4 regions of the Streptomyces sp. NPDC046716 genome follow, and region 1 is predicted to be linked to each of the others. Evidence: riboswitches for the same ligand, from Rfam matches in the RefSeq annotation. Region 1 holds a riboswitch; each other region holds the start of a gene.

Region 1 (7,610 bases):
TCGTTCGGCACCTGGATCACCTGGTTCCTGCTCGGCGGCGACCTCTACACGGCGTACACCTTCGTCGCCGTCCCCGCGGCGATCTACGCGGCCGGCGCGGCCGGCTTCTTCGCGGTGCCGTACACGATCCTCGTGTACCCCCTGATCTTCACGTTCCTGCCGCGCCTGTGGTCGGTCTCGCACAAGCACGGGTACGTGACGACGTCCGACTTCGTGCGCGGACGCTTCGGCTCGAAGGGCCTGTCGCTGGCGGTCGCGGTCACCGGCATCCTCGCCACGATGCCGTACATCGCGCTCCAACTGGTCGGTATCCAGGCCGTGCTGGACGTCATGGGCGTCGGCGGCGGCGAGGGCACCAACTGGTTCGTCAAGGACCTGCCGCTGCTGATCGCGTTCGGCGTGCTCGCCGCGTACACCTACTCGTCGGGCCTGCGGGCCCCCGCGCTGATCGCGTTCGTCAAGGACACGCTGATCTACATCGTCATCGCGGTCGCCATCATCTACATCCCGATCAAGCTGGGCGGCTTCGACGACATCTTCGCGGCGGCCTCCGACAAGTTCGACGCCGCGAACAAGGCGGCCGGCAAGCCGGTCGCCGGGCTCGCGCCCGGATCGTCGGGCACCTGGACGTACGCGACGCTGGCGCTCGGCTCGGCCCTCGCGCTGTTCATGTACCCGCACTCGATCACGGCGACCCTGTCCTCCAAGAGCCGCAACGTGATCCGCCGCAACACCACGATCCTGCCGCTGTACTCGCTCATGCTGGGCCTGCTCGCGCTGCTCGGGTTCATGGCGATCGCGGCCGGGATCAAGGTGCAGAACGGGCAGTTGGCGATCCCGCAGCTGTTCGAGGACATGTTCCCCGACTGGTTCGCGGGCGTGGCCTTCGCGGCGATCGGCATCGGCGCGCTGGTGCCCGCGGCCATCATGTCCATCGCGGCCGCCAACCTCTTCACCCGCAACATCTACAAGGACTTCATCAAGCCGGACGCGACCCCGCAGCAGGAGACCAAGGTCTCCAAGCTGGTGTCGCTGCTGGTGAAGGTCGGCGCGCTCGCCTTCGTCCTCACCATGGACAAGACGGTCGCGATCAACTTCCAGCTGCTCGGCGGCATCTGGATCCTCCAGACCTTCCCGGCGCTCGTCGGCGGTCTGTTCACCCGCTGGTTCCACCGCTGGGCGCTGCTCGCCGGCTGGGCCGTCGGCATGGTCTACGGCACGGTCGCCGCGTGGAACGTCGAGTCGGCGACGCAGAAGCACTTCGGCGGATCCTCGGCCGAGATCCCCGGCATCGGGCAGATCGGCTACATCGGCATGACGGCGATCGTCCTGAACGTCGTCGTGACCGTCGTGCTCACCTTCGTCCTGCGCGCGCTGAAGGCGCCGGACGGCATCGACGAGACGTCCCCGTCGGACTACACCGCCGACGCGGGCGACAAGGGCGTCAAGGTCGAGCTGCCCACCGTGGGCGCCGGTCACTAGCGCCACCACGTCCACCTGACGAGCCCCTCCCGACCGGAGGGGCTTGTCCCGTTACGGTGACCCGGTAAGCCCCGCACCACCCGCCCTGGAGGAAAAGTGCCCGCCCCCATCGTTCTCGACAGCGACCCCGGCATCGACGACGCCGTAGCCCTCCAGTACCTGCTCGGCACCGGGCTGTGGGACCTGAAGGCGTACACGACCGTCGGCGGCAACGTCCCCGCGGAGCAGACCTTCCGCAACGGCCGCGCGCTCGCCCGGGCCTTCGGCATCGACGGGGACGTGTCCGTGCACCGGGGCGCAGGCCGCCCGCTCACCCGGCTGCCCTACTCGGCGGCCGGTGAGTTCCACGGCGCCTCCGGGCTCGGCGCCGAGACGCTGCCCGACTCCACCGCGCCCGAGGTCACCGAGTCCTCCGCGCAGGCCCTGCTGCGGCTCTCGCGGGAGTACGAGGGCGACCTCACCGTCTGCGCCACGGGACCGCTCACCAATGTGGCCCTCGCGCTCACCGAGGACCCGGACTTCGCGCGGCGCGTGAAGAAGCTCGTCTTCATGGGCGGCGCCGCCGACGTGCCCGGGAACATCACGCCGGTCGCCGAGTTCAACGCGTGGGCCGACCCGGACGCCGTGGACCTCGTCGTCTCCTCCGGCATCGCGTACACGATGGTCGGCCTCGACGCGACGCACGGCTGGCGGTTCACCACCGACGACCTGGAGACCCTGCGGGCGGCCGGCGAGGGCATGGCGCTCACCTCCCGTCTGATGGACTTCTACCTCGGCGCGTACCGCGAGACCGGCGGCTCCCCGCTGCACGACCCGCTGGCCGTGGGCGTGTGCGCCGACGAGTCGTTCGTGACCGCCGCCGAGGGCACCGTCGTGGTGGAGTGCGGCTCCGAACTCACCCGCGGCAAGACCGTGTTCATCCCCTACGACGCGGACTACCCCCGCGCCTACTACCAGGAGTCCCCGCTGGTCGCGGCCCGCACCGAGCGGCGCGGCCGGGTCGCCCTCGGCACCGGCCCCCGCAACTTCACCGAGGACTTCGTGAACACCCTCCTCAAGCAGCCGAGCGCGGCATGAGCGCTCCCGCCGCCGTCACCGTCCGGGCCGTGCGCCCCGAGGACCACGCCCGGCTCGGCGAGATCGGTGCCGCCGCCTATCTGGACAGCGGGCTGCTCGCGTTCGGCGAGAGCGACTGGTACGCGGGTGAGCTGCGCGATGTCGCGCGGCGCGCCCGGGAGGCCACCGTGCTCGTCGCCGTCGGCCCCGACGGGGCCGTGCTCGGCGGCGTCACGTACGTCCCCGCGCACGACCATCCGTACGCCGAGGTGGCCCGGGAGGGCGAGGCCGAGTTCCGGATGCTGGCCGTGGCCGCCGAGGCGCGCGGGCAGGGCGCGGGGGCGGCCCTCGTGCGGGCCGTGATCGACCGCGCGCGGGCCGACGGACGCACGGCCCTCGTGCTGTCCACCCAGCCCGTCGCGACCGCCTCGCACCGGCTCTACGAGCGGCTCGGGTTCCGCCGGGCACCCGGCCGGGACTGGGCACCGGTGCCCGAAGTGGCGCTCATCGGCTACGAGTTGAGGCTCAGCGACTGATCCCGTACAGATCGCCGCGCACGTCCCGGGCGAGCTGCGCGGCCCAGCGGACGGTCGCGTCGCGGTCGGCTCCCTCGCCGCTGATCACCCGGACGAGGACCCCGCCGACGCGGACGTGGGCGGTGTACGTGGTCCTGGTGTCGCCCTCGTAGGAGATGTCCTGGATCTCCAGGTACGCCTCGTCGCCGAGACCCTCCAGCGGCTCGGTGCGGTAGCGCTCGGTGGCGGAGCCGGCCTCCATGTCGGAAGCGAACTCCGGGCAGTGGCGCAGGATGTCCAGCTCGACCCGGTGCAGAGCGCGGGCCGCCTCGGGACGCAGCGACACGAGGACTTGAGTGACCACGATGTGACCGCGTGGCGGCGCGTGGTTCCGGTCGACCCAGGAGGCGTACGTGGAGGCCGTGGTGCCGCGGTAGGCCGCGGGGCCGAGCCACGCCGGGTCCGCCTCGCTCTCCAGGCAGTACGACCACCGGCCGCGCCGCTGCTCGCGGGTGGACTCGAACGGCATCGCGAGCACCTCGTCGCGCTCCAGGCCCCGCCCGAAGGCGGACGCGGGCAGCAGGGCGTCCCGCAGCCGCTCGGCGCTGAAGGTGCGCCCGTCGGCCGCCACGGCGTCGAGCCCGGGCGCGGTCGCCGGGCCGGTCGGCAGGACCACCTCCGGACGGGGCGCCTCCGGGCGCGTCGGCGTCGGCGTCGGGGACGCGGGTCGGCTCGACGCGGGCCGCTTCGCCTCCGCCGCTTCCGGCCGGTCGGCACCGCACCCCGCCAGAAGCCCCGCCAGAACCGGCACCAAGGCCGCCGTCCGCCACCCGCGCATGGCATCGCCCTCCCCAGGAACGCTCACACTGCGAGACCTTAGCCGACACAAGATGTGGGGCTGCGGCGAACACCCGGCACAACATGTATGCTCGCTCTCGCTGTCAGCGCAGGGGAATCCGGTGCAAATCCGGAACTGTCCCGCAACGGTGAACGTAAGCCTCATACAGGCGTCACGGAGTCCGAGGACCTGCCGACGGCACACCCGAGCCGCCCGGCCCGGGTGTCGACGACGTCCGGGCCTCGTGGAATGGGCCGGTGACGCGGGCCCTGCCGTGCGCGGGCCCCTGCCACTGTCTCCCCGCGGGCCCCGAGCCGAGCGAGGGAGAGCCCCACCGTGACCATCGCGCCCGCTGATCCTGCCTCAGTCGTGGCCGAGGCGGATGCCCCCGGTACCGCGTTGCTGCGCACCCTGACCGAGCTGACCGCCGATCTGCCCGCCGCGGATCCCGGCCGGGTCGCGGCCGCCGCGCTGCGGGGCCGCAGCGCGCGGGCCGACGAGGCCGAGCTGCGCGAACTCGCCACCGAGGGCGCGGCCGGGCTGATCTCCGAGGACCCCGTCTACTCCCGGCTCGCCGCGCGACTGCTCACCCTCTCCATCGCCGCCGAGGCGGCCTCGCAGGGCGTGACGTCGTTCACCGGGTCGATCGCCGTCGGTCACCGTGAGGGCCTGATCGCGGACCGCACCGCCGAGTTCGTCCGTGTGCACGCCGCGCGGCTCGACGCGCTGGTGGACCGCGCGGCCGACGACCGCTTCGGCTACTTCGGTCTGCGCACCGTCTTCAGCCGCTACCTGCTGCGCCACCCGATCACCCGCAAGGTGATCGAGACGCCCCAGCACTTCATGCTGCGGGTCGCGGCCGGTCTCGCCGAGGACGACTCGGCGCGCGCGCTCGACGAGGTCGCCGCGCTGTACGGCCTGATGAGCCGGCTCGACTACCTCCCCTCCTCCCCCACGCTCTTCAACTCCGGCACCCGGCACCCGCAGATGTCGAGCTGCTACCTCCTCGACTCGCCGCTGGACGAGCTGGACTCGATCTACGACCGCTACCACCAGGTGGCCCGGCTCTCGAAGCACGCGGGCGGCATCGGCCTCTCGTACTCCCGCGTCCGCTCGCGCGGTTCGCTGATCCGCGGCACGAACGGCCACTCCAACGGCATCGTCCCGTTCCTGAAGACCCTCGACGCGTCGGTCGCGGCGGTGAACCAGGGCGGGCGCCGCAAGGGCGCGGCCGCCGTCTACCTGGAGACCTGGCACTCCGATATCGAGGAGTTCCTGGAGCTGCGGGACAACACCGGCGAGGACGCCCGGCGCACCCACAACCTGAATCTGGCGCACTGGATCCCGGACGAGTTCATGCGCCGGGTGGACGCCGACCGGCCGTGGTCGCTGTTCTCGCCGGCCGACGTGCCCGAGCTGGTCGACCTGTGGGGCGACGACTTCGACGCCGCGTACCGGAAGGCCGAGGCCGAGGGGAAGGCGCTCAAGACCATCCCCGCCCGCGATCTGTACGGCCGCATGATGCGCACCCTCGCGCAGACCGGCAACGGCTGGATGACGTTCAAGGACGCCGCCAACCGCACCGCCAACCAGACCGCGGAGCCCGGCCACACGGTCCACTCCTCGAACCTGTGCACCGAGATCCTGGAGGTCACGGACGACGGGGAGACCGCCGTCTGCAACCTCGGCTCGGTGAACCTGGGCTCGTTCGTGGTCGAGGGCGACATCGACTGGGAGCGCCTCGACGAGACCGTCCGCACGGCCGTCACCTTCCTCGACCGCGTCGTCGACATCAACTTCTACCCGACCGAGCAGGCGGGCCGCTCCAACGCCCGCTGGCGCCCGGTGGGCCTGGGCGCGATGGGCCTCCAGGACGTCTTCTTCAAGCTGCGGCTGCCGTTCGACTCCCCCGAGGCGAAGGCGCTGTCCACGCGGCTCCAGGAGCGGATCATGCTCGCCGCGTACGAGGCGTCGGCGGACCTCGCCGAGCGCAACGGCCCGCTCCCCGCCTGGGAGAAGACCCGCACCGCGCGCGGCGTCCTGCACCCCGACCACTACGACGTCGAGTTCACGTGGCCGGAGCGCTGGGCCGCGCTGCGGGAACGTATCGCCACCACCGGCATGCGGAACTCGCTGCTGCTCGCCATCGCGCCGACGGCCACGATCGCCTCGATCGCCGGTGTGTACGAGTGCATCGAGCCGCAGGTCTCCAACCTGTTCAAGCGCGAGACGCTGTCGGGCGAGTTCCTCCAGGTCAACTCGTACCTGGTGGACGAGCTGAAGGCGCTCGGCGTGTGGGACGCGCAGACCCGTGAGGCGCTGCGCGAGTCCAACGGCTCGGTGCAGGGCTTCACCTGGGTGCCGGACGACGTGCGGGCGCTGTACCGCACCGCGTGGGAGATCCCGCAGCGCGGCCTCATCGACATGGCGGCGGCCCGTACCGCCTTCCTCGACCAGGCCCAGTCCCTGAACCTGTTCCTGGAGACGCCGACCATCGGCAAGCTCTCCTCGATGTACGCGTACGCCTGGAAGTCGGGCCTGAAGACGACGTACTACCTGCGCTCGCGCCCCGCGACGCGCATCGCCCGGGCGGCGGCCCGCGCCACCGTCCCCGTACAGGTGGCCGACCCCGACGCGGTCGCCTGCTCCCTGGAAAACCCCGAGTCCTGCGAGGCCTGCCAGTAATGACCACTTCTTCCTCGGACAAGAACCTGCTCGACCCGGGCTTCGAACTGACCCTGCGCCCCATGCGCTACCCGGACTTCTACGAGCGCTACCGCGACGCGATCAAGAACACCTGGACCGTCGAGGAGGTCGACCTCCACTCGGACGTCGCCGACCTCGCGAAGCTCAGCCCCGGCGAGCAGCACATGATCGGCCGGCTGGTCGCGTTCTTCGCGACGGGCGACTCGATCGTCGCGAACAACCTGGTGCTCACGCTCTACAAGCACATCAACTCCCCCGAGGCGCGGCTCTACCTCTCGCGCCAGCTCTTCGAGGAGGCCGTGCACGTCCAGTTCTATCTGACGCTGCTCGACACCTACCTCCCCGATCCGGAGGACCGGACGGCCGCCTTCGCCGCGGTGGAGAACATCCCGTCGATCCGTGAGAAGGCCGAGTTCTGCTTCAAGTGGATGGACTCGGTGGAGAAGCTGGACCGCCTGGAGTCCAAGGCGGACCGCCGCCGCTTCCTGCTCAACCTGATCTGCTTCGCGGCGTGCATCGAGGGCCTGTTCTTCTACGGCGCCTTCGCCTACGTCTACTGGTTCCGCAGCCGGGGCCTGCTGCACGGCCTGGCCACCGGCACGAACTGGGTGTTCCGCGACGAGACGATGCACATGTCGTTCGCCTTCGACGTGGTCGACACCGTCCGCAAGGAGGAGCCGGAGCTCTTCGACGAGGCGCTGGAGCAGCAGGTCACCGACATGCTGCGGGAGGCGGTCGAGGCGGAGCTGCAGTTCGGTCGCGACCTGTGCGGTGAGGGCCTGCCGGGCATGAACACCGACTCGATGCGCCAGTACCTGGAGTGCGTCGCCGACCAGCGCCTCCAGCGCCTCGGCTTCGCGCCGGTGTACGGCTCGGAGAACCCGTTCGCGTTCATGGAGCTCCAGGGCGTCCAGGAGCTGACCAACTTCTTCGAGCGCCGTCCGTCCGCGTACCAGGTCGCGGTCGAGGGTTCGGTCGGCTTCGACGAGGAGTTCTAGTCCGGCGCGCGCCGG
Region 2 (7,610 bases), on a different contig from region 1:
TGGTGGTGCAGGAACTCCATGAGGTTCATGGGGTGTTCGCGGGTGGTGCCGAGTCCGTGCACCGTGATGATCCAGGTGTCGCGGACGCCGGGCACGAACCAGGCGGGCAGTGCGCCGAGTTCGCCCGGGACGTCGATGTCGGCGTGGTCGAGGCCGAGCGCGGCCTTGGGGTCGCCGATGTGCACCTGGGGCGTGAGCCAGGCCCTGGCGCCGGGTCCGAGGGTGCCGTGGGTGACCCGCTCCAGGCGGCGTACGACGGTGTCCGCCGCGTGCGGGGCCGAGTCGACGACCGGTCCGACGACGGCGTGGAAGCCGTCGCCCGCGAGCCCGTAGGTGCCGGGGTACTGGGAGGCCAGGTCGCGGGTGAGGGTGATGTGCCCCGCGGCGACGGCGTGGACGGTGAGCCGGGGCTCGGTGGGCAGGGGGCGTCCTGCGGGCGCCTTGAGCGCGGCGTCGCTGGCCAGTCGGCCGGCGGCGATGGCGGCGGCCGAGGCCCCGATGACGGCGGTGACGGCAGCGGCCGTCGCTTTGGCGGTGCGCACTCGTCCAGTGTCGGCGCCCGGGCGCGCCCGGGCCAGCGGGACGGAGGATGCGAGTGACGGGCGTACCGGACGGGGCGGAAAGTGCGTACGGGTTCTTCTCACCGGGCCTCCTCGCTTCGCTGGGTCCCCCTACGAGTGCTCCGCGCGGCGTTTCGTACGCCTCCCGCGGGGCGAGGGGCGCCCGGCGGCGGTCAGCGCGTCGGGGCGGGCCGGCCGTATCCGTCGAGCCGCCGGGCCGCTTCCGCCATCTGTGTGTCGCTCAGCAGTGAGGGGCGCAGACCGGGGACGGAGTGGGCCGTGAGCCAGAGGCGGCACATCCATTCCAGCTGGGCGGTGCGGTCGTAGGCCTGGGCGAGGGAGTCCCCGTGGGCGACGGTCCCGTGGTTCTGCAGGAGACAAGCGGTGCGCCCGGTCAGAGCGGCGAGCATGTTCTCGGCCAACTCCTCCGTGCCGTAGGTCGCGTAGGGGGCGACCCGGACGGTGCCGCCGAGGGCCGCGGCCATGTAGTGGACGGGCGGGAGTTCCGGGACGAGCGTGGAGACGGCGGTGGCGTGCACCGCGTGGGTGTGCACGACGGCCCGCGCGGAGGTGTTCCGGTAGAGGGCGAGGTGCATGGGCAGTTCGCTGGTGGGGGTGAGGGTTCCGGCGCGGTGGGTGCCGTCGGGGCCGACGGCGACGAGATCGTCCGGGCCGAGCCGGTCGTACGGGACGCCGCTCGGGGTGACGAGGATCAGATCCTCGTCGCGGTCGCCGTCGCCGACGCGTACGGAGACATTGCCGGAGGTGCCGACGACGAGCCCGTCGGCGACCGTTCTGCGGGCCGTGGCCAGCAGCTCTTCCCAGGCCTGTGCGTGATCTGCCGGATCCGTCATGGCGGCATCCTGCCAGCCGGGGAGGGTCCCGGCCGAGTGCGGAACGAAGGAGTCCGGTAGCTCCGTTATGGGCACGTATCCCCCTACTGAGGGTGATTGGCTGGGGTTCGACGGGCACGTCGGGATCTTCCGGTAATCTCTGGGGGATTTGTCATGCACGTCGCCATTCGGGGGGAAATATGGCTCGTGACAGCAAACCGTCCCGTCGTCGTGCGCTCCTGTTCGCGACGGTGACCGTCACCGCACTGACCATGGGGGCGACGGTCCTGACGGAGCTGCCGGTCCAGGCGGCGGCGAGGCCGAGGGGTCACGACGTCTCGTCGCACCAGAAGCATGTCGACTGGTCCAAGACGAAGAGGAAGGGGGCCAGGTTCACCTATGTGAAGGCGACCGAGTCCACGACCTACAAGAATCCCTACTTCTGGAAGCAGTACGACGGTGCCCGCGGCGCCGGCATCATCCGGGGCGCCTATCACTTCGCGGTGCCCGACAAGTCCTCCGGCCGCGCCCAGGCCGCGTACTTCGTGCGCAACGGCGGGGACTGGAAGGCGGACGGCTGGACTCTGCCGCCCGCGCTCGACATCGAGTTCAACCCGTACGACTCGCACAAGTGCTACGGCATGAGCAAGCGCAAACTGGTCGCGTGGATCTCGTCGTTCAGCGTCGAGGTGCTGCGGCTGACCGGCCGGCACCCGGTGATCTACACGAACTACCACTGGTGGAAGATCTGCACCGGCAACAGCGGTGCCTTCGCGGTCAACCACGCCCTGTGGCTCGCGCGCTACGACCAGAGCGCGGGGGCGCTGCCCAGGGGATGGTCGTACTGGACCTTCTGGCAGTACGACAACCGCGGCGGACTGCCGGGTGACCAGAATCTCTTCAACGGGTCGATGGCCCAGCTGAGGAGGTTCGCCCTGGGCTAGCCGGAACAGGGACCAAAGTCCCACGGAACCCGGTATTCCGGGGCTCCGAGGGGTCTCGTCCCGGGCCGATCCGGAGTCAATGCCACCACCACGCGCCAAGCGGAGTGACGGCGCTCCGGATCGGGTCACCGCAACGCCCAGCCCAGTTCATCTTCCGTTCACCCGGCGTGCTTACGTTCGAACCGCCACTGACGTCCAACCGAAGCCTGGGTAAATGGAACACATCACGCTGCTCCTTGCGATCGTGATCGTTACCGCACTGGTTTTTGATTTCACCAACGGTTTCCACGACACAGCCAACGCGATGGCGACGACCATCTCGACCGGCGCCCTGAAGCCGAAGACGGCGGTGGCCATGTCCGCCGTGCTGAACCTCGTCGGAGCGTTCCTCTCGGTCGAGGTCGCCAAGACCATCTCCGGCGGCATCATCAATGAGGACGGCCTCAGAACAGAGGTCATCTTCGCGGCGCTCGTGGGCGCCATCCTCTGGAATCTGCTGACCTGGCTGCTCGGTCTGCCGTCCAGCTCCTCGCACGCCCTGTTCGGCGGCCTCATCGGCGCCGCGGTCATGTCGATGGGCTGGTCCTCGGTCGACGGCGGCACCGTCGTCACCAAGATCCTGCTTCCCGCGGTCGCCGCGCCGATCGTCGCCGGCCTCGCCGCGATGCTCGCCACGCGCCTGACCTACCGGATCAGCGCCAAGACCGACGCGAAGGCCACCGCCAAGGGCTACCGCGCCGGCCAGATCGCCTCGGCCGGACTCGTCTCGCTGGCGCACGGCACGAACGACGCGCAGAAGACGATGGGCATCATCACCCTCGCCCTGATCACCGGCGGAGTCATCGCCCCGGACGCCGACCCGCCGCTGTGGGTCATCGTCTCCGCCGGCACGGCCATCGCCCTCGGCACCTACCTCGGCGGCTGGCGGATCATCCGCACCATGGGCAAGGGCCTCACCGACCTCGCGCCGCAGCAGGGCTTCGCCGCCCAGACCTCGGCCGCGACGGCGATCCTCGCCTCCTCGCACATCGGCTTCTCGCTCTCCACCACCCAGGTCTGCTCCGGCGCCGTCATGGGCTCCGGTCTCGGCCGCAAGGGCGGTGTCGTCCGCTGGTCGACCGCGACCCGGATGTTCGTCGCGTGGGGTCTGACCCTGCCGGCCGCCGGTCTGGTCGGCGCGGGCGCCGAGTTCCTCACCAAGCAGGGCCCGTGGGGCGTCGGTCTCACCGCCGCGCTGCTCGTGGTCGGCTCGGGCGTCATCTGGAAGCTCTCGCGCCGTGACTCCATCGACCACACGAACGTCACCGATGACGAGGTCGGCAGCGCCGCGGCGCCGGCCGCGGAGCCCGCGGGCGTCGTGACCACGGCCATCGCGGCGGTCACCCCGCCGCCCGTCGGCACCCTGGTCACCGGCGAGTCCGAGGAAGTCAAGGCGACCATCCCGGCCCCCGCGCCGGCCGACCCCGCGCGCCCCGCCGGCGCCACGCTGTAAGGAAGCAGGACCAGCTATGAAGATCGACTGGGCAGCTCTCGGCTCCGTGTTCGGAGTCAGCCTCGTGGTCACCGTGGCCCTGGTGGGCCTGTTCACCCTCGGCATCGTCGGACTCTCCAAGAAGGAGTCGGCGGCGCAGCGGGGCGACTCGGCGACGCTCGTCGTCTCCGGCGCGTACGCGTGCTTCGCGGCGTGCGCGGCGGCCGTGGCGTACGGGATCTTCCTGATCGTGGCCTGATCCACGGCAGTCATTTCGGCGGGCCCGGACCTTTCTGGTCCGGGCCCGCCGTGTCTGTGTGCGGTGCGGCCTGTCGTGTGTCGGGTGCCGCTCTCGTCGTGGCCGGTCGCGCAGTTCCCCGCGCCCCTGAAACGAGCTTCGCTCGTCCAGGGGAACTGCACGGCCGGCCACGGCGGTGGCAAGCGGGGCGCGAACCGCTGTGGACCTCCCCACACTCTCCCGCCCCAGGTCAACAGCAAGTTGACGCACCTTCGCGGAGCGTGGTGCACTGCCAACGCCATATACGGCAGCAGGTGAGGAAGCCGGTGCGAATCCGGCGCGGTCCCGCCACTGTGAGTCCCCGGTCACCCGGGGACGAGCCAGGAACTCCCGCTGCCGGTCTCGTCGAACCAGGGCGTGGACACCCTGAGTGAGGACAACTACCGCCATGTTCGCCCCGCGCGGCGTCATGCGGCCCGGGCGCGTGTTCGCGTACGGGGCCGCCACAGGACTGTTGAGCGATCTGCTCGTCGGTGATCCGCGCCGTGGGCATCCTGTCGCCGGGTTCGGGCGGGCCGCGGGCGCCGTCGAGCGGGTGCTGTGGCGGGACCACCGCGGCTGGGGCGCGCTGCACACCCTGGTCTGCGCCGGTGGCGCCGCCGCCGTCGGAGCCGCCGCCTCGCGCGCCGTACGCCGCTCCCCCGCCGCCGCCGTCGCGCTGACGGCCGCCGCGACCTGGGCCGTGGTCGGCGGGACCTCGCTGGGCCGGGAGGCGCGGGCGATCGGCTCCGCGCTGGAGGCCGGGGACGTCGAGCTGGCCAGGGAACTGCTGCCGCGGCTGTGCGGGCGCGACCCGCAGGGCCTGGACGCGGACGGGATCGCCCGGGGCGTCGTCGAGTCGGTCGCCGAGAACACCTCCGACGCCGTGGTGGGCGCGCTGGTGTGGGGCGCCGTCGGCGGGGTGCCGGGGCTGCTCGCCTTCCGCGCCGTGAACACGCTCGACGCGATGGTCGGGCACAAGTCCGTGAAGTACCGCCGGTTCGGCTGGGCCTCGGCGCGCTTCGACGATGTCGCGGGCTGGCCGGGGGCCCGGCTCACCGGCGCCCTCGCCGTCCTGGCCGGCGGGCGGCCCCGCGCCGCGCTGGCCGCGTGGCGGGCGGACGCCGGCCGGCACCCGAGCCCCAACGCCGGGGTCGTCGAGGCCTCCTTCGCGGGCGCGCTCGGGGTACGGCTCGGCGGCACCCTGTCGTACGCGGGACGGGTCGAGCACCGGCCGGTGCTGAACGCCGCGGGGCGGGCGGTCCGGGTGACCGATGTGGAACGGGCCGCGCGGTTGTCGCGGCGGGTGAGTGTGCTGGCGCTGGGAGTCTGTGTGGGCGGGCGGTTGCTGTGGGGTCGTCGATGAACCGGGGCGGGCTGCTCGTCGCGGGCACCACCTCCGACGCGGGAAAGAGTGTCGTCACCGCCGGGATCTGCCGGTGGCTGGTGCGGCAGGGCGTGAAGGTAGCGCCGTTCAAGGGGCAGAACATGTCCCTCAATTCGTTCGTCACCCGCGAGGGCGCCGAGATCGGGCGGGCGCAGGCGATGCAGGCGCAGGCCGCCCGCGTCGAGCCGACCGCGCTGATGAACCCGGTGCTGCTCAAGCCCGGCAGCGATCGCAGCAGCCAGGTCGTGCTGATGGGCAGGCCGGTGGGCGAGATGAGCGCGCGCGGCTATCACGGCGGGCGGCAGGCCGCCCTGCTGGACACCGTCGTGGGATGCCTGGAGGAGTTGCGGGGCAGTCATGACGCTGTGATCTGCGAGGGCGCCGGGTCCCCGGCCGAGATCAATCTGCGGCGGACCGACATCGTGAACATGGGCGTCGCGCGCGCCGCCCGGCTGCCGGTGCTGGTCGTCGGCGACATCGACCGGGGCGGGGTCTTCGCCTCGTTCTTCGGTACGACGGCGCTGCTCGCGCCCGAGGACCAGGAACTGCTCGCCGGGTATCTGGTGAACAAGTTCCGCGGTGACGTGAGCCTGCTGGAGCCCGGCCTCGACATGCTCAAGTCCCTCACGGGGCGCGACACTTACGGCGTTCTGCCGTATCAGCACGGCCTCGGCATCGACGAGGAGGACGGGCTGCGGGTCTCCCTGCGGGGCACCGTGCGGGAGTCCGTGGTCGCGCCGCCGGTGGGCGAGGACGTGCTGCGGGTCGCGGTGTGCGCGGTGCCGCTGATGTCGAACTTCACCGACGTGGACGCGCTGGCCGCCGAGCCGGGTGTCGTCGTGCGATTCGTGGACCGGGCCGAGGAACTCGTCGACGCGGACCTGGTGGTCGTGCCGGGCACCCGCGGGACCGTGAAGGCCCTGGAGTGGCTGCGCGAGCGCGGGCTCGCGGACGCGCTGGCCCGGCGGGCCGCCGAGGGGCGGCCGGTGCTCGGCATCTGCGGTGGCTTCCAGGTGCTCGGTGAGCGCATCGAGGACGACGTCGAGTCGCAGGCCGGGGTCGTCGACGGGCTCGGACTGCTGCCCGTACGCGTGCGGTTCGCCGCCGAGAAGACCCTCGCCCGGCCCGTCGGCGAGGCCCTCGGGTCGTCCGTCGAGGGGTACGAGATCCATCACGGGGTCGCCGAGGTGCTGGGCGGGGAGCCCTTCCTCGACGGGTGCCGGGTGGGGGCCGTGTGGGGGACGCACTGGCACGGGTCGCTGGAGTCGGACGACTTCCGGCGGGCTTTTCTGCGGGAGGTCGCCTCGGCGGCCGGGCGGCGGTTCGTTCCGGCGGCGGGCACGTCGTTCGCCGATCTGCGCGAGGAGCAGTTGGACCGGCTCGGGGATCTGATCGAGCGGCATGCCGATACGGACGCGTTGTGGCGGTTGATCGAGGGGGGTGCGCCGGTGGGGTTGCCGTTCGTGCCGCCCGGAGCGCCGTCGTGAGTGCGGTGGCGGGAGGTCGCCCCCGCCGCCCCTTCCCGTCCCGTCCCCGGGGGCTCTGCCCCCGGACCCCCCATGGTTCGTTTTCGTGTGCGCGTTCGGTGGGGCTTCCCGCGCAGTTCCCCGCGCCCCTGACGGGGCGCCCCAAGTCAACGGAGGATCACGGCTGATGTCTGTCCCTTATCCGTTCACCGCCGTCGTCGGGCAGGACGATCTGCGGCTCGCTCTGCTGCTCAACGCCGTGTCGCCCGCCGTCGGGGGTGTGCTCGTGCGCGGGGAGAAGGGGACCGCCAAGTCCACCGCCGTGCGGGCCCTTTCGGCGTTGATGCCCTCGGTCGACGTGGTCGCCGGGTGCCGGTTCTCGTGCGATCCCGCGAGCCCCGACCCGCAGTGCCCCGACGGGCCGCACGAGGAGGGCGGCGGGGGCGAACGCCCGGCCCGGATGGTCGAGTTGCCGGTCGGCGCCTCCGAGGACCGGCTCGTCGGCGCGCTCGACATCGAGCGGGCGCTGGCAGAGGGCGTGAAGGCCTTCGAGCCGGGGCTGCTCGCCGACGCGCACCGCGGGATCCTGTACGTCGACGAAGTGAACCTGCTGCACGACCACCTCGTGGACCTGCTGCTCGACGCCGCCGCCATGGGTGCCTCGTACGTGGA
Region 3 (7,610 bases), on a different contig from region 1:
ACATCCTGGAGCTGAGCTACCGGCCCACCCTGCACCCCTGAACGTCAGCGCCCCTGCGCCTCCACCGGTGCGGGCTGCCCGGCGTTCTCGCCGTGCGACACCGCGGCCACCTCGGAGCGCCGGCCGCCCCGGTCGGTCAGACCGGCCACGAGCGCGAGCCCCAGGCCGGCGACGGCGAGCACCGCTCCGGCGAGGTTGGGCGCGGCCCAGCCCCAGCCGGCGGAGATGACCAGACCGCCGATCCACGCGCCACCGGCGTTGGCCAGGTTGAACGCGGAGTGGTTGGAGGCGGCGGCCATGGTGGGGGCGTTCTTCGCCTTGGCCATGAGGAGCATCTGGACCGGCGTGGTGATGAGCGAGCCCATCGCCCCGATGAAGGTGATCGTCAGCAGGGCGGGCACGGTGCTGTGGACGGTGAAGTAGAACGTCACCAGCGCCGCGGCGAGGAGGGCGAGTCCGCCGTACAGGGTCGGGCGCAGCGCGCGGTCGGTGAGCGGGCCCGCGAGGAGGGTGCCGGCCGTCATGCCGACGCCGTACAGCGCGAGGACCAGGGTGGTGGAGGAGTCCGAGATGCCGGTGAGGTGCGTCAGCATGGGGACGAGGTAGCTGTAGACGGCGAAGAAGCCGCCGAAGCCGACGACGGCCGTGGCCAGGCCGAGCATGACCTGCTTGTTGCCCATGGCGCGCAGCTCGTGCCGGATGCCGGACTGCTCGCCGCGCGGCTGGTGCGGGACGAAGACGGCGAGCGCGACGAGGGCGACGACACCGATGACGGCGACGGCCCAGTAGGCGGCGCGCCAGCCGAGCTGCTGGCCGAGGGCGGTGCCGGCGGGCACGCCGACGATGTTCGCGACGGTGAGTCCGAGGAACATCTTCGACACGGCGCGGGCCGCCCGGTCCGGGGCGACGAGACGGGAGGCCACGACGGCGCCCACCCCGAACAGCGCGCCGTGCGGCAGGCCCGCCAGGAAGCGGGCGGCGAAGAGCGTGCCGAAGGAGGGGGCGAGCGCGGACGCGGCGTTGCCGAGGACGAACAGGCCGGTCAGGAGCAGCAGCAGCCGCTTGTGCGGGATGCGCGCGCCGATGCCGGTGAGCAGGGGGGCGCCGACGACGACGCCGAGGGCGTAGGCCGAGACGAGGTTGCCCGCGTGCGGCACGGAGACATGGACGCCGTCGGCTATCTGGGGCAGCAGCCCCATCGTGGCGAACTCGGTCGTGCCGATGCCGAATGCGACAACGGCCAGGGCCAACAGGGCCAGCGGCATGGTGCGGGAGAACCTTTCGAAGACGTGCGGGGCGGGGCAGGCGGTTTTTGCCGGAACGTTCAAGGATATTCACGGACACCCAGGGCCAAAATCGGCGGCCCCGAAACGTACGTGACCTGCAGTGCAGCCGTCTGGTCCGGCCGCGCATTCCAGGATCGGCAGCCCGCTTCGGTGATGTGTGTCACGACATCGGGGCAGCGTCCGGCCACACCGTGTCGTCGACGGTCAGGAACGGCTCGCCCGCCACGGCCCTCGGGGTCAGGCCGGTGAAGGACCGGATGTCGCGATGCAGACGCGACTGGTCGAAGTAGCCGGTGTCCACGGCGACTTGGGCCGTGGACTCGCCCGCGACCAGGCGGTGGACGGCACGGTCGAAACGGATCAGTTTCGCTGCGTGCTTGGGCGGCATGCCGAGTTGGGCGCCGAAGCGGGCCCACAGGCGCCGCCGGCTCCAGCCGAGGTCGACGCGGATGAGCCCGGGCTGTGCGGCGATCCGCCGCCAGGCCCGGGCCACCTCCGGGTCCACCGGCGGGCGCTGCGCGCGGCGCCGGGCGAGGACCGCGCCGACCCGGGTGAAGCGTTCCTCCCAGGAGGCGGCCTCGGCGAGCTGTTCGCGCACCCGGACGGTGCCCCCGCTGCCGAAGCCGGGCCCGGTGACGACGGAGCCTAGGTACCGGGCGCGCGGGTCGCCTGGCTGCCCGGCTCGGGGCACACGCCCATCCTGGAGGATCCGGCGGGGACGGCTGCCCTGCTGCGGACGTTCACCGCCGCGCTGCTCTGACCGGCACCCCGGCCGTCCGCCCGCGATGGCGCAGCGCGGCGAGCGCGACCCCGGCCAGGGCCACCGCTCCGGCCGCGGCTCCGACGAGCGCGGCGACCGGGCTCGGGCCGGTCTCGGCCCGGGCCGATGCGGTCTGCCCCCGCGACTGGCCCTCCTCCGTGTTCCCCCGGGCCGTGTCCGCGTGGTGGGCCGCGTGCACACCACCGGCGGCCTGGGAGCCGACACCGAGCGCGGCCGCCTCGCGGGCGGACTGCTCGCCGCCGGTCAGCCCGGTCACCTCGCCGGATCCGCCGTCGAAGACGACGTCCGAGCAGGAGAAGAAGTTCTCCTGGCTGTCGGAGCGGATCCACTGGACGAACAGCATCTGGCGGCCGGTGCGCTCGGGCAGCCGGAGGTCCCAGTAGTAGTGGCCGTCCTCGGTGCCCGGGCCGCCCTCGTGCGGCGGGTCCTGGACGGTCTGCACCTGCTCCAGGTCGGCCCAGCCCAGTGGCTGCTGGGGATCGAAGCCCTCCTTGGTGACGTACACCTCGAACCTGCCGGGGTGCTGGGCCCAGTTGCTGTACTTGACCTGAAGGGTGGCGCCCGCCGTGAGGTGGGTGAGCGGCCAGTCGGTGCGGGCCGCGTTGTAGGGCGAGAAGTCGTACGGGCTGCGGTCGCCGGCGCTGCACAGGGTGCCGTCCGGGACGTAGCCCGCGCCGCGCCCGCCCGCTTGGGAGTCGAGGACCGCGAACCAGTTGTACAGCGGTGCGGTGCCCGCCTCCTGGACGGCCGCCTTGCAGGCGGGGTTGGTGGGCATCTGGGTGGAGGAGTTGGCGAGCAGGTCCTTGTAGCAGAGGTAGGTGCGCGAGCCGGGCATCAGGGCGACACCGTGCGCGGCGGCCGGGGACGGCACGGCCAGTACGGCGGCGACTGCGATGCCTGCCGCTCCGGCCAGCGCGGCCGCGCGGGAGGGAACCGTCATGGGACTGTCTCCTTCGGGAGGGCTCCGACGAGCGGTACGACCCGTAGTCGGCGCCACCACGGATTCGGTTGCCGCGCGGCGGGCGCCGACGGTCCGTTTCCGGCCGGTCCGCGATGACGTAGCCTCGCGGGATCAACTGATCTTCACGGTCGGCGCGTGGGCCGGCCGGGGCGGGGAGCGCGGAGGCATGCCGGAGCGGCGCACGGTGCGGGTGTCGGGGATCTCCCTGTCCTACGAGGTGTCGGGGCCGCCGGACGCCGTGCCGCTTCTGCTGCTGCACGGTCTCGGGGAGGGCGCGGCCGACTGGGCGCAGGTGGCACCGGAGTTCGCCCGCGACCACCGGGTGTACGCCCTCGACCTGCGCGGGCACGGGCAGAGCGACTGGCCGGACCGGTACTCCCTGGAGCTGATGCGGGACGACGTGACCGCGTTCCTGGACGCTCTGGGGCTCGACCGGGTGCGGGTCGTCGCGCACTCCATGGGCGGCGTGGTCGCCTGTCTGCTGGCGGCGGCCGCGCCGGAGCGGGTGACGCGGCTGGTTCTCGAGGACGTCCCGCTGCCCCGCCCGCGGACGCCTCCCCCGCTGGTCCGCCCCGACGGGGACCTGGCCTTCGACTGGGAGATGGTGGTGGCGGTCAGGCGGCAGCTCGACACACCGCCCGCGCACTGGGCGGACCTGCTCGCCGCGATCACCGCCGAGACTTTGGTGGTGGCGGGCGGGCCGCTGAGTCATGTGCCGCAGGACGGCGTCGCGGAGCTGGCCCGGCGGATTCCCGGCGGGCGGCTGCTGACCGTCCCGGTCGGCCACCTGGTCCACCGGGAGGCTCCGGAGGAGTTCGTCACGGAGGTCCGCGCGTTCCTCGGCGCCTGACGCAGGGTCACCGGCGGGCGGCCGACGTCGGCCCGCGCTCCCGAAAACCCCGGCGGCGGGAGCCTCGCCCGGCCCGTGATACTTTCGCCGGGCCAGTCGTACCTTTGCACGATCTTGCTCGTGCACGGGTCAGGGAATCCGGTGCAAATCCGGAACTGACGCGCAGCGGTGAGGGTGACGGGCGGAGCCACAGCCACTGGGCCGGTGACACGGTCTGGGAAGGCGCTTCGCGCGGACGACCCCGAGTCCGAAGACCTGCTGGCGGCCTCCGGGGCGTTCCGCGGCCGGGGGTGGACCGTAGACCGGCTCCGCGTATGAGCCCTGGACGCAGAGGATTCCCCGTGCTGCCCGCCCGTTTCACCCGTCACGTCCGCCGTGCCGCACCGCTGTTGGCCGCTGCCCTGCTCCTGACCGGGTGCGGAGGATCGACCGGCACCGACGCGAAGCCGGGACGCGGGGTCACGGTCGACAACTGCGGTACGAAGGTACGCGTCGACCACGCGCCGAAGCGGGCCGTGGCCCTCGACCAGGGCTCGGCGGAGATCATGCTGTCGCTCGGTCTCGCCGACCGGATGGTGGGCACCGGCACCTGGACGGACCCGGTCCTCAAGGGGCTCGAGAAGGCGAACGCGAAGGTGCCGCGGCTCGCGGACCGCTATCCGTCCTTCGAGAAGGTCCTGTCCACCGAACCCGACTTCGCCGCGGCCTCTTTCACGTACACGCTCAGCAAGGGCGGGGTGGCGTCGCGCGAGAAGTTCGCCGAACTCGGCGTCCCCACCTATCTCTCCCCCGGCGACTGCGCCGGCAAGGACAACAGCGGCGACGGCGACGGCGCGCGCACCAAGGCGCTCACCCTCGACACGGTCTACGGCGAGATACGTGACCTGGCGCGGATCTTCCACGTGGAGAAGCGGGGCGAGAAGCTCATCGACACGCTCACGGCCCGCGTGGAGAAGGCGACTTCGGCCGCCGACACGTCGGGCGTCAGCGTGCTGTACTGGTTCGCGAACTCCGACTCCCCCTACATGGCGGGCTGTTGCGGCGCTCCGGGTGTCATCACCAAGGAGCTGAAGCTGCGCAACGTCTTCGACGACACCCACGACGAGTGGCCGCAGATCGGCTGGGAGACCGTCGCCGACCGCGATCCGGACGTCCTCGTCATCGGTGATCTGACCCGCCGCTCGCAGTCGGCCGAGTCCGCCGCCCAGAAGATCAGGTTTCTGGAGTCGGACCCCGTCACGAAGAACATGACGGCGGTGCGGGAGAAGCGGTACGTGCGGCTGAGCGGGCAGGACATGAATCCGACGATCCGCACCGTGGACGGGCTGGAGAAGGTGGCCGCCGCGGTCGGCGCGTTCGGTCTCGGCCGGTGAGTGCCGCGACGCTGCGCTCCGGTCTCTACTGGGCGGCGGGGGTGTTCGCGCTGTTGGCGTCCGTCGCCGTGGCGATCACCTTCGGGCCCGCGCGGATCGGGGTCGGCGACGTGTGGTCGGCGGTGGGCGCGCGGCTCGGCTGGGGCAGCTCGGACCTGTCGCCGATCCGCGACGGCATCGTATGGAATCTGCGGCTGCCGCGGACGCTGCTCGCGGCCGTGTGCGGGGCCGGGCTCGCCGTGTGCGGCACGGTGCTGCAGGCGCTGCTGCGCAATCCGCTCGCCGATCCGTTCGTGCTGGGGGTGTCCTCGGGGGCGTCGACGGGCGCCGTGCTCGTCGTGGTCCTCGGAGTGGGCGGCGGCGCCCTGTCGGTGTCCGGCGGCGCGTTCATCGGCGCGGTCGTCTCGTTCGCGCTGGTGCTGGTGCTCAGTCACACCCTGGGCGGCACGACGGACCGGGTGGTGCTCAGCGGGGTGGCCGCGATGCAGTTGTTCTCCGCGCTGACCTCGGTCGTGGTGCTGACGGCCGCCGATGCGGAGACCACGCGCGGCGTGCTGTTCTGGCTGCTCGGCTCGCTCGGCGGCGTCGGCTGGACCGAGGTGTGGCTGTGCTGCGCGGTCCTGTTTCTCGCGCTGGTGGTGTGTCTCGGGTACGGGCGCACGCTCGACGCGTTCGCCTTCGGCCCGGAGGCGGCGGCCGCGCTGGGCGTCCGGGTGGCCCGGACCCGGCTGATCCTGCTGTGTGTGACGGCGCTGCTGACGGCGGTCCTGGTGAGTGCGGCGGGTGCGATCGGCTTCGTCGGTCTGGTGCTGCCGCACGCGGCGCGGGCCCTGGTCGGGCCCGGGCACACCCGGCTGCTGCCGGTGACGGCGCTCGCCGGCGCGGTGTTCCTGGTGTGGGTGGACACGGCGGCGCGCACGGTCCTCGCGCCGCAGGAGGTTCCGGTGGGAGTGGTGACGTCCTTGATCGGTGTGCCCGCGTTCGTGCTGGTGCTGTACCGGCGCAGGGCCGTCCGGTGACGGGCGGGCTGCGCGCGGAGCGCGTGTCCCGGTCGGCCGGCGGCGCACTGATCCTCGACGGGGTGGCGCTCGCGCCGCGCCCCGGCACCGTGACGGGCCTGCTCGGCCCGAACGGCTCGGGCAAGTCGACCCTGCTGAGGCTGCTCGCCGGGGTGCTCGCCCCGGACTCGGGTGTCGTCACCCTCGACGGCGTGCCGCTCGCGGACGTATCGCGCCGCACGGTCGCGCGGCGGATCGCCGTGGTCGAGCAACAGACCGACACCCAGGTCGAGTTGACGGTCGCCGACGTGGTGCGGCTCGGCCGGATCCCGCACCGCCGCGCCTGGGCTCCGGCGTCCGCGGCCGACGAGACCGCGGTCCGCTCCGCGCTGGAGCGCAGCGGCCTGGCCGACAAGGCGCACCGGCTGTGGCACACCCTGTCGGGCGGCGAACGCCAGCGGGTGCAGATCGCGCGCGCCCTGGCCCAGGAACCGCGCGAGCTGCTGCTCGACGAGCCGACCAACCACCTCGACATCCAGCACCAGTTGGAACTGCTCGACCTGATCACGGGCCTCGGCCTGACGAGCGTCGTCGCGCTGCACGACCTGAATCTGGCCGCCACGTACTGCGCGCAGGTCGTCGTGGTGTGCCGGGGCCGGGTCGTCGCGGCGGGCGCCCCGGAGAAGGTCCTCACCGAGGAGTTGATCGCGGACGTGTACGGGGTCCGCGCCCGGGTGAGCGTCCCGGAGCCGGGGATGCGTCCGCACATCCGGTTTCTGGGGACCCTCGCGCGCGATTCCTAGGAACGCTCACTACTCTGTGCCGATGCCCGACGCACTCGCCGCCGCCCTGCCGTCCGTACGCCAGCTCGCCGACGCCCTCGGCCCGGGCGCGGCCTGGTCGGGACAGGTGGACACGCCGGTCGCCGACGTCGTCGTGGCGGGCCCCGACGAGCCGCTGGACGATGTCGCGGGGGCGCTGGTGCTGGGGGTGGGGGTACGCGCCGACGAGGCCGCCGCCTTCCTCGGCGCGGCGGCGGTGGCGGGCGCGGCCGCCGTGGCGTTCAAGGTCGGCGACGGCCTGCTCCCGCCGACCACGAAGGACGCGGCGGAACGGGCGGGTGTTCCCCTGCTCGGTGTGCCGGCCGGGCTGCGCTGGGACCGGGCCGAATCCGAGCTGCGGGCGGTGCTCGCGTACGGCGGCCGGCCCGGCGCCGACAGCGGCCGGGACCTGTTCTCGCTGGCCCAGACCGTGGCGACCCTGACCCGGGGTGTGGTCAGCGTCGAGGACGGCGCGCACCGTGTCGTCGCGTACGCGGGCCCCGGCGAGGAGGCCGACGACCTGCGCCGCCGCTCGGTGCT
Region 4 (7,610 bases), on a different contig from region 1:
GGCACTTCGCACGCCGCGCCGACCTCGTCGACGCCGTCTTCCGGGACCAGTTGAGCGGCACGATGGCCGCCGGCGACGAGGCCCGCGCGGCCGACGACGCGTGGGCGGGTCTCACCGGCTACCTGGAGGTCGTCTTCACGGTGCTCGCCGCGGACCGCGGCACGAACGACCTGATGACCACGAGCCTGGAGGGCGTCGCCGCCCTGGAGGCCGTCCACGCGCACAACCACCGGACTCTGGACGAACTCCTGCGGCGTGGGCAGACGCAGGGATCCGTCCGGCCCGATGTCGTCGTGGAGGACGTCCTGTTCGCCCTCGCCGCACTGGGTCGGGCCGTCCCCGCGCTCACCGCCGCGACCACGGCCGAGGCCTGGCGCCGCCCTCTGGCCCTGCTCCTGGCGGGCCTGCGCCCCGCCCCGTCCGAACTCCCCCTGCCCGCGTCCGCCCTGACCGCCGGTCAGCTCAACGCGACCCTCGCGGGGCTCTGACACCGTCCCCCGGAGCGGGGCTCTTTTTTTGGGATGTGTGGGGCGTCGGCCGTTGGTATGGTGCGCCGATGTCAGCGATCAAGAAGTTCCAAGTCACCTTCGACTGTGCGGAACCCGAGCGTGTCGCCCGGTTCTGGTGCGAGGTGCTCGGGTACGTCATGCCCCGGCCGCCCAAGGGGTTCGACACCTGGGACGACTTCAGGAACGCGCAGCCGGAGGAGGAGCGGGACGCGTGGTCCGCGTGCGTCGATCCCTCGGGCGAGGGGCCGCGCCTGTACTTCCAGCGTGTTCCCGAGGGCAGGGTCGTCAAGAACCGCGTGCACCTCGATGTGCGCGTCGGTACCGGACTCGTCGGCGCCGAGCGCCTCGCCGTCCTGGAGGCCGAGTGCGGGCGACTCGTCGCGCTCGGCGCGACACACGTGTGCACCCTGTACGCCGACGAGGAGAACGAGTCGTGCATCCCGATGCAGGACATCGAGGGTAACGAGTTCTGTCTCGACTGATCTCCGCCCGGCGTCACGGACGGGTCGGGAGCGATCCATCCGGGCTCTCCCTTCGATCAATTCCGTTCATGCGCAAGCGAGTTGGCGCACGACAACACCGGCTGGGTACGTTGATGTGTGCGGCAGCAGGGGGGAGAGAACCGAGGGGGCATGGCCGGCCTGCCCGACCCCGTGCGGGGCGCCCAGGGCCCTCTGGCAGCAGACGGAGCAGGACCGTACGGCGTCCGACGCGTCCGGTGACGAGGATCCCCGGACCGTCCGACGGGTCTGGCGGGACCACGCCTACGAACTGATCCGCACCTGCTCGTTCAGCGGCAACGGGGTCGCGGACATCGCCGTGCCCTACGGCGACGACGTCGTCCTGCCCCTGCGCCTGGCCCTGCCCGACAGGGCTTTCGAGACCTGGATCCACGCCACCGACATCGGGGTCGCCGTGCAGATGCTGCCGGCGATCCTGGCCGCGCGCAGGCAGGCGGGACTGGCGTCCCCGCCGCGGCCCCTCACACAGCCGGGAGCGTCGCCGAGCAGCGTCCGCCTGGAGATCGAGGGCGAGAGCGGGGGCGACTGGTATCTGCCGGTGGACGCCGCCGACGGCCCGGCGGGCCCGGACAACTGCGTCAGCCACATCGTCCTGCCCGAAGTGGGGTTCTGCCGGGTCGCGGCGGGTCATCTCGCACCACGGGAAGCGGCCGCGAGCCAGCAGGGCGACCCCACGGCCGTCATCGAACTTCTGTACGCGATGGCCTCGATGAGCAGGCTCTAGCTCCACGGCGTGCGGTGGGCTCCCGGCGAGAGGCGGGCATGGCCGGTTCCGCCGTTGCACCGATCCGCCGGGCGTAGTGGCATCGACGAGGCGGCCCGAGTCGCACGGCAGACGTGCCGCGGCCGCACCCGTGCGACGTGGACCTGGGAGGGGCGATGCCCGAGGACGGAGCCGCCACCCCGTCGTCGGCGGGCGCCGACATCGGCGTGGTGCTGGCAGGGGGCGGGGCGCGGGGCGCCTACGAGGCAGGCATGCTGGCGACCCTGCTGCCGGAGCTCGACAAGTGGGGGCAGCGTCCGACGCTGTTCACCGGCACCAGCGCGGGAGCGCTCAACGCGGTGCTCTTCGCCTCGTTCGCCCACCTGCCCGCGGCCCGGGCGGCCGACGAAGTGATCGCCGCCTGGCAGGGACTGACGAAGAACGAGGTCTTCAGGCCGTTCGTGCTGACAGCGCTGCCCATGATCCTGCGGCAGTGCGTGACGCGTGTCGTGAACCCGTCCAGCGCGCCCCTGGCCGGACTGCTCGACACGGGCCCGCTTCGGACCACCCTGCGGACGAAGGTCGACTGGGACCAGCTCCACGCCAACCTGGCCGACGGCGCGGCCCAGGCCGTCGCCGTGGCCACGACGGCCTGTGGCAGCGGGCGGACGGAGGTGTTCGCCGAGGGCCCCGCGGCAGCCAGGCTGCCCGCCTCCGACACCGACCGGGCGGTGGACTACACCCGTACCGTCCTGGACGTGGACCATGTGATGGCGTCCGTGGCGATTCCCGTGGCGTTCCCGCCCGTCAGGATCGGGCCGACCGGCTGCTGGTACATGGACGGCGGCGTCCGCCTCAACGCCCCCATCAAGCCGACGATCTCGCTCGGCGCGCGCCGCGTCGTGATCGTCGCCACCACACCGCTGCGCGACCTGCCCCGGCCCGTGGAGTGCGGGGACGAGTCGGCACCGTCCGTCCAGGACGTCGTCGCGCAGATCCTGACCGGTCTGATGGGCGATCGCATGGTGGAGGACACGCGGACGCTCGGCAAGGTGGACGAACTGCTGGAGTCCGGGGCGCAGGGGATCAGCCCGCGTGGACGTCCGTACACCGTCGTCGAGTACCTCTTCGGCGGGCCGATGCCCGGCCCGGTTGATCAGCTCGGTGTCATGGCGGAATACGTCCTGGACACGAGTTTCCGCGGCCTGCGCCGCCTGACCAACCCGGACCTGATGTTCCTCGCCGCGCTCCTGGGCCCGGGGCAGAGCCGGGGCGAACTGCTCAGCTACCTCTTCTTCGAACCGGAGTTCATCGGGGAGGCGATCAAACTGGGCCAACGGGACGCCCGGCTCATCCTCGACGCGGCGGGCGACGACCCGGACGAACTGTGGCGCACCGACTCCGCCTAGGACACCGTCGGGCCGATCCGCCACCGACGGCCGGCCCGACGACGACTGCCCTTCAGGCGGCCTAATGGTGGGGCATCTTCAGCGTGCGGCTGACGGTGCGCTCGGTGCCCGGTTCGACCAGGACGAACTGGCCCATCATTCCCGAGTCCTCGTGACGAAGGATGTGGCAGTGGTACATGTACGGCCACTTGGGGTCGGTGGCGGTGCCGAATCTGACGGCCAGTCTGACCTTGCTCTTGCCGGGGACGAAGACGGTGTCCTTGCGGCCTTCCGCGTACGCCGCCGGTTTGCCGTCCCCGACGGAGAGAACACGGAACGCCACTTCGTGGATGTGGAAGTTGTGGGAGTAGACGTTGTTCTCGACCTCCCAGATCTCGACGGCTCCGGCCGGGACCACCTCGTCGATGCGGCTCATGTCCATCTCCTCGCCGTTGATGGCGTCATGGCCGTTGAGGACGAAGTGCCGCACCCGCGCGTCCGCGGCGGGGACGATCGCATCGCGCGCCGCGAGCACGGCGGGCGGCGCCGGGGACGGCTTCAGCGTGGCCGCGGCGACGAACCTGATCACATCGAGGTCGCCCTCGGCGATGTCCACGCCGTTGTCCACGGTGCGCAGCACCACCCGCTCGCCCGGCTCGAAGGCGACGACCACCTCGGCGCGCTCGCCCGGGGTCAGCGCCAGTTCCTTGACCGGCACGGGCGCGGGCAGCAGGCCGCCGTCGGTGGCGACTGCGTGGAAGGTGCGCTTGTCGGCGAAGGACAGGTTGTACATGCGGGCGTTGGAGCCGTTGAGGATGCGCAGCCGGACGTGGTCGGTGGTCACCTTCAGATGTGGATCGAAGGTCCCGTTGACGAGGACGTGGTCGCCCAGGATGCCGAAGGTGCCCTTGAGGACGCGGCCGGTGAAGGCGTTGTCCTCGTCGAACTTCTTGTCCTGGAGGATCAGCGGGATGTCGTCGACGCCGTAGTCGGAGGGGAGTTCCGGCCGGGTGTCGTCGTCGAGGATGAACATTCCGGCGAGGCCGTTGTAGACGTGCTGGGCGGTCTCGCCGTGCGGATGCGGGTGGTACCAGGCGGTGGCGGCGGGCTGGTCCAGGGTCCAGTGCGGCGTCCAGGTGGCGCCCGACTCGACGGGCTGGTGGGGGCCGCCGTCCATCACGGCGGGCAGCCGGATGCCGTGCCAGTGCACGGTGCTGGTCTCCGGCAGCCGGTTGCGGACCGTCATCCGCACCGTGTCACCGCGCGTGGCGCGCAGCGTCGGCCCCAGGAAGGTGCCGTTGAATCCCCAGGTCGGGGTGGTCTTCCCGGGCAGGATGGCCGTCCGCCCGGTCTGCAGCGTCAGTGCGAACCTGCGGCTGCCGTCCTTGCCCGGAGCGGGATGCAGAAGGGGTGGGATACGCACGGGGTTGGCGAACTTCAGTTTGGGCCGGGGTACGGAGTCCGACCCGGAACCTCCACAGGCCGTGGTGACGACGGATAACGCGGATACGCCTGCCATACCGAGCAGTTGACGCCTCTTCATGGGGGGACATTAACAACCGGTTCATGGATTTCCGGCGGCTTTTCCCGGGCGCGGCGTCCGATGCGACCTCGGGCCCGTCGCGAGGCCGGGGCGGATGGCATGATGGCTCTGGACATGGGCGGCAGCCGCCCGAGGAAACCGGTGTGAATCCGGTGCGGTACCGCCACTGTGATCGGCGAGCGGATCCCGACGAGCCACTGCCCCGCGCGGGCGGGAAGGCCGGGACGAGCACGGACCCGAGAGCCAGGAGACTCACGCTGTCGCCTCCTCGAAGCACCCCGGGGCGGAACTCCCCGGCGAGAGGAAGGACACGGCATGCCTGAACGGCTCGCCGACGAGACCGTGACGACCGGGGACCGGACGGTCCCGTGCCGGGTGGTGGTGTGCCGCGACTGCTGCTGCGGCACCGTCAAGGTCGACGCCGATCACGCGGCCCAGACCGCGCGGCTGCGCCAGATCGCCCCGGTACGGATCTCCGAGTGCCTGGACGTCTGCGAGCAGGCCAACGTCGTCGTCGTGCAGCCGTCCACAGCGGGCCGGGCGGCAGGCGCCCGGCCGGTGTGGCTCGGACTGGTCAACGACCCGGACGCCACCGAGGACATAGCGGACTGGGTGCGGGCGGGCGGACCCGGCGTGGCGGACCGGCCCGAGATCCTCGATCTCTATCTCATCAAGCCGCCGCGCCGCGCCCCCGCCACCTCGTGAACGCCACGGAGGCCCGGCCGGAGCAGGTCGCCCGGGCGCTGCGCGACGTGGCGCGGCTCGGCGGCTTCTTCGCCCTCGAATCCGCCGTGCCCCGGGCACCTCGGGATCCGGTCCGCGTCGACGGGGGCGGTCTCCGGGACGGGTTCGCGGCCCGTGCCCAGGCGGTCGACGAGCGGTTCGCGACGACCGAGAGGCGCGTCGGTGTGTCCGTCGCGCACCTGGGGCTCGCGGCCCGGCTGTGGTCGCCGGTCCTCGCCTGCGCCCTCGTGCACGGGATCGTGCCGGCGATGGGCGCCGCGGAGTGGTCGGGCGACACGACGGACCTGCGTCTGACGGACCCGCGGGGACGGCTCGCGGCGGGCCTGCCGTCGCTCGCCGAAGCCCTCCACGCGGAGGTCGACGGCGTGCTGCGGGACGTCGAGAGCGCTCTCACCACGAAGGTGGCGCCGGGCTTGCTGGCCGGCAACTCCGCGTCCGCGCTGGTCGGTTCGGCAGCGCAACTGCTGCGCATCCGGCCCGCCCTGCGCGGTCCGCTCACCCGCCTGACGCGGGAACTGCTGGAGACGGGCCGGCTGCGGGGGACCGGCCGCATCACCGGACCCGGGCTGACGTTCCGCCGCAACAGCTGCTGCCTCCTCTACCGCGCGCCGGGCGGCGGAAAGTGCGGCGACTGCTGCCTGGCCGGGTGACCGGGCCGCCCGGGCGACGACGCGCCGACCGGAGCCGGCCCGCAGCTCAGTGCGCGTCCCGCTCCCGGAACGTGTCCAGGATCCGCTCCGCGGCCAGCGTCGCGGTCAGTTCGCCATCGCGGACCTGCCGCTCCAGACCCGGCGTCACGGCCCGCACCGCGGGATCGGCGTGCAGCCGCCCGAGAAGCTCGTCGCGGACCATCGTCCAGGTCCAGTCCACCTGCTGCGTACGGCGCCGCTCGGCGAGCCGCCCCGTCGAGTCGAGGAGCGAGCGATGCTGCTCGATCCGCTCCCAGACCTCGTCGAGCCCGCTCTCCTCACGGGCGCTGCACCACAGCACCGGAGGCGTCCAGAAGGCGTCCTTGCCGTGCATCAGCCGCAGCGCGCCCGACAGTTCGCGCGCCGCCGACCGCGCGTCCCGCTCGTGCGGCCCGTCCGCCTTGTTCACCGCGATCACGTCGGCGAGCTCCAGGACACCCTTCTTGATGCCCTGCAACTGGTCGCCGGTCCGCGCCAGAGACAGCAGCAGAAACGTGTCGACCATGTTCGCCACGGCCGTCTCCGACTGGCCCACGCCGACCGTCTCCACCAGGACCACGTCGTACCCGGCCGCCTCCATGACGACGATCGACTCACGGGTCGCCTTCGCGACACCGCCGAGCGTGCCGGCCGTGGGGGAGGGGCGCACGAAAGCGTCCGGATCGACCGCCAGGCGCTCCATCCGGGTCTTGTCGCCCAGGATGGAACCGCCCGTGCGGCTCGACGACGGATCGACCGCGAGCACGGCCACCCGGTGACCGCGCCCGGTGAGCAGGGAGCCGAACGCGTCGATGAACGTCGACTTGCCCACCCCCGGCACCCCGCTGACACCGATCCGGCGGGCCCGGCCGCTGTACGGCAGCAGCTCGGTCAGCAACTCCTGGGCCAGGCGCCGATGCTGGGGACGCGTGGACTCGACGAGGGTGATCGCCCGCGCGACGACCGCCCGCTTCCCGGCGAGGACACCCTTGACGTACGTTTCGAGATCGATGGGCACACCGTCACCGGCTCACTGGTCGTCGTGCCCGAGGTCCGCCCCGAGGCGCGACACCAGGTCGTGGGCGGCGTCCGGGATCACCGTGCCGGGCGGGAACACGGCGGCCGCGCCCATCTCCAGGAGCGTGGGCACGTCCTGCGGCGGAATCACCCCGCCCACCACGATCATGATGTCCTCGCGCCCCTCGTCGGCGAGCGCCTCGCGCAGCGCCGGTACGAGGGTGAGGTGCCCGGCGGCCAGGGAGGACACCCCGACGATGTGCACGTCCGCCTCGACGGCCTGCCGCGCCACCTCGCCCGGTGTCTGGAAGAGCGGGCCGACGTCGACGTCGAAGCCCAGGTCGGCGAAGGCGGTCGCGATCACCTTCTGGCCGCGGTCGTGGCCGTCCTGCCCCATCTTGGCCACGAGGATGCGCGGCCGGCGCCCCTCGGCCTCGGCGAACTCCTCGACGCGGCCGCGGGTCCGGTCCACGGATCCGGACTCCCCTGCTTCGTTGCGGTACACACCGGAGATCGT

The links. A riboswitch is a leader RNA that binds a small molecule or an ion and turns the genes downstream of it on or off. The one in region 1 is predicted to bind cobalamin.
Region 2: another riboswitch for cobalamin. It lies ahead of ABZ930_RS14905 (cobalamin biosynthesis protein); the one in region 1 lies ahead of ABZ930_RS02235 (ribonucleoside-diphosphate reductase subunit alpha).
Region 3: another riboswitch for cobalamin. It lies ahead of ABZ930_RS18280 (ABC transporter substrate-binding protein); the one in region 1 lies ahead of ABZ930_RS02235 (ribonucleoside-diphosphate reductase subunit alpha).
Region 4: another riboswitch for cobalamin. It lies ahead of ABZ930_RS01250 ((2Fe-2S) ferredoxin domain-containing protein); the one in region 1 lies ahead of ABZ930_RS02235 (ribonucleoside-diphosphate reductase subunit alpha).

Annotation. Positions count from the first base shown of each region.
Region 1 is NZ_JBEYYU010000002.1:152,476-160,085, forward strand. It holds gene mctP (monocarboxylate uptake permease MctP) at 1-1,482, shown strand, start outside; gene ABZ930_RS02220 (nucleoside hydrolase) at 1,579-2,559, shown strand; gene ABZ930_RS02225 (GNAT family N-acetyltransferase) at 2,556-3,074, shown strand; gene ABZ930_RS02230 (hypothetical protein) at 3,064-3,891, opposite strand; cobalamin riboswitch at 3,962-4,103, shown strand; gene ABZ930_RS02235 (ribonucleoside-diphosphate reductase subunit alpha) at 4,228-6,576, shown strand; gene ABZ930_RS02240 (ribonucleotide-diphosphate reductase subunit beta) at 6,576-7,595, shown strand.
Region 2 is NZ_JBEYYU010000016.1:62,958-70,567, forward strand. It holds gene ABZ930_RS14880 (alpha/beta hydrolase) at 1-542, opposite strand, end outside; gene ABZ930_RS14885 (class II aldolase/adducin family protein) at 734-1,414, opposite strand; gene ABZ930_RS14890 (lysozyme) at 1,594-2,337, shown strand; gene ABZ930_RS14895 (inorganic phosphate transporter) at 2,552-3,829, shown strand; gene ABZ930_RS14900 (hypothetical protein) at 3,846-4,067, shown strand; cobalamin riboswitch at 4,325-4,457, shown strand; gene ABZ930_RS14905 (cobalamin biosynthesis protein) at 4,516-5,451, shown strand; gene ABZ930_RS14910 (cobyric acid synthase) at 5,448-6,959, shown strand; gene ABZ930_RS14915 (putative cobaltochelatase) at 7,126-7,610, shown strand, end outside.
Region 3 is NZ_JBEYYU010000022.1:19,865-27,474, reverse strand. It holds gene ABZ930_RS18305 (dihydrofolate reductase family protein) at 1-41, shown strand, start outside; gene ABZ930_RS18300 (MFS transporter) at 45-1,265, opposite strand; gene ABZ930_RS18295 (helix-turn-helix domain-containing protein) at 1,447-1,977, opposite strand; gene ABZ930_RS18290 (lytic polysaccharide monooxygenase) at 2,027-3,007, opposite strand; gene ABZ930_RS18285 (alpha/beta hydrolase) at 3,195-3,878, shown strand; cobalamin riboswitch at 3,955-4,156, shown strand; gene ABZ930_RS18280 (ABC transporter substrate-binding protein) at 4,223-5,251, shown strand; gene ABZ930_RS18275 (iron chelate uptake ABC transporter family permease subunit) at 5,263-6,270, shown strand; gene ABZ930_RS18270 (ABC transporter ATP-binding protein) at 6,267-7,052, shown strand; gene ABZ930_RS18265 (helix-turn-helix domain-containing protein) at 7,075-7,610, shown strand, end outside.
Region 4 is NZ_JBEYYU010000001.1:258,120-265,729, forward strand. It holds gene ABZ930_RS01225 (TetR family transcriptional regulator) at 1-488, shown strand, start outside; gene ABZ930_RS01230 (VOC family protein) at 557-991, shown strand; gene ABZ930_RS01235 (hypothetical protein) at 1,107-1,754, shown strand; gene ABZ930_RS01240 (patatin-like phospholipase family protein) at 1,910-3,142, shown strand; gene ABZ930_RS01245 (multicopper oxidase domain-containing protein) at 3,204-4,544, opposite strand; cobalamin riboswitch at 4,796-4,918, shown strand; gene ABZ930_RS01250 ((2Fe-2S) ferredoxin domain-containing protein) at 4,980-5,369, shown strand; gene ABZ930_RS01255 ((2Fe-2S)-binding protein) at 5,366-6,058, shown strand; gene meaB (methylmalonyl Co-A mutase-associated GTPase MeaB) at 6,105-7,094, opposite strand; gene scpA (methylmalonyl-CoA mutase) at 7,107-7,610, opposite strand, start outside.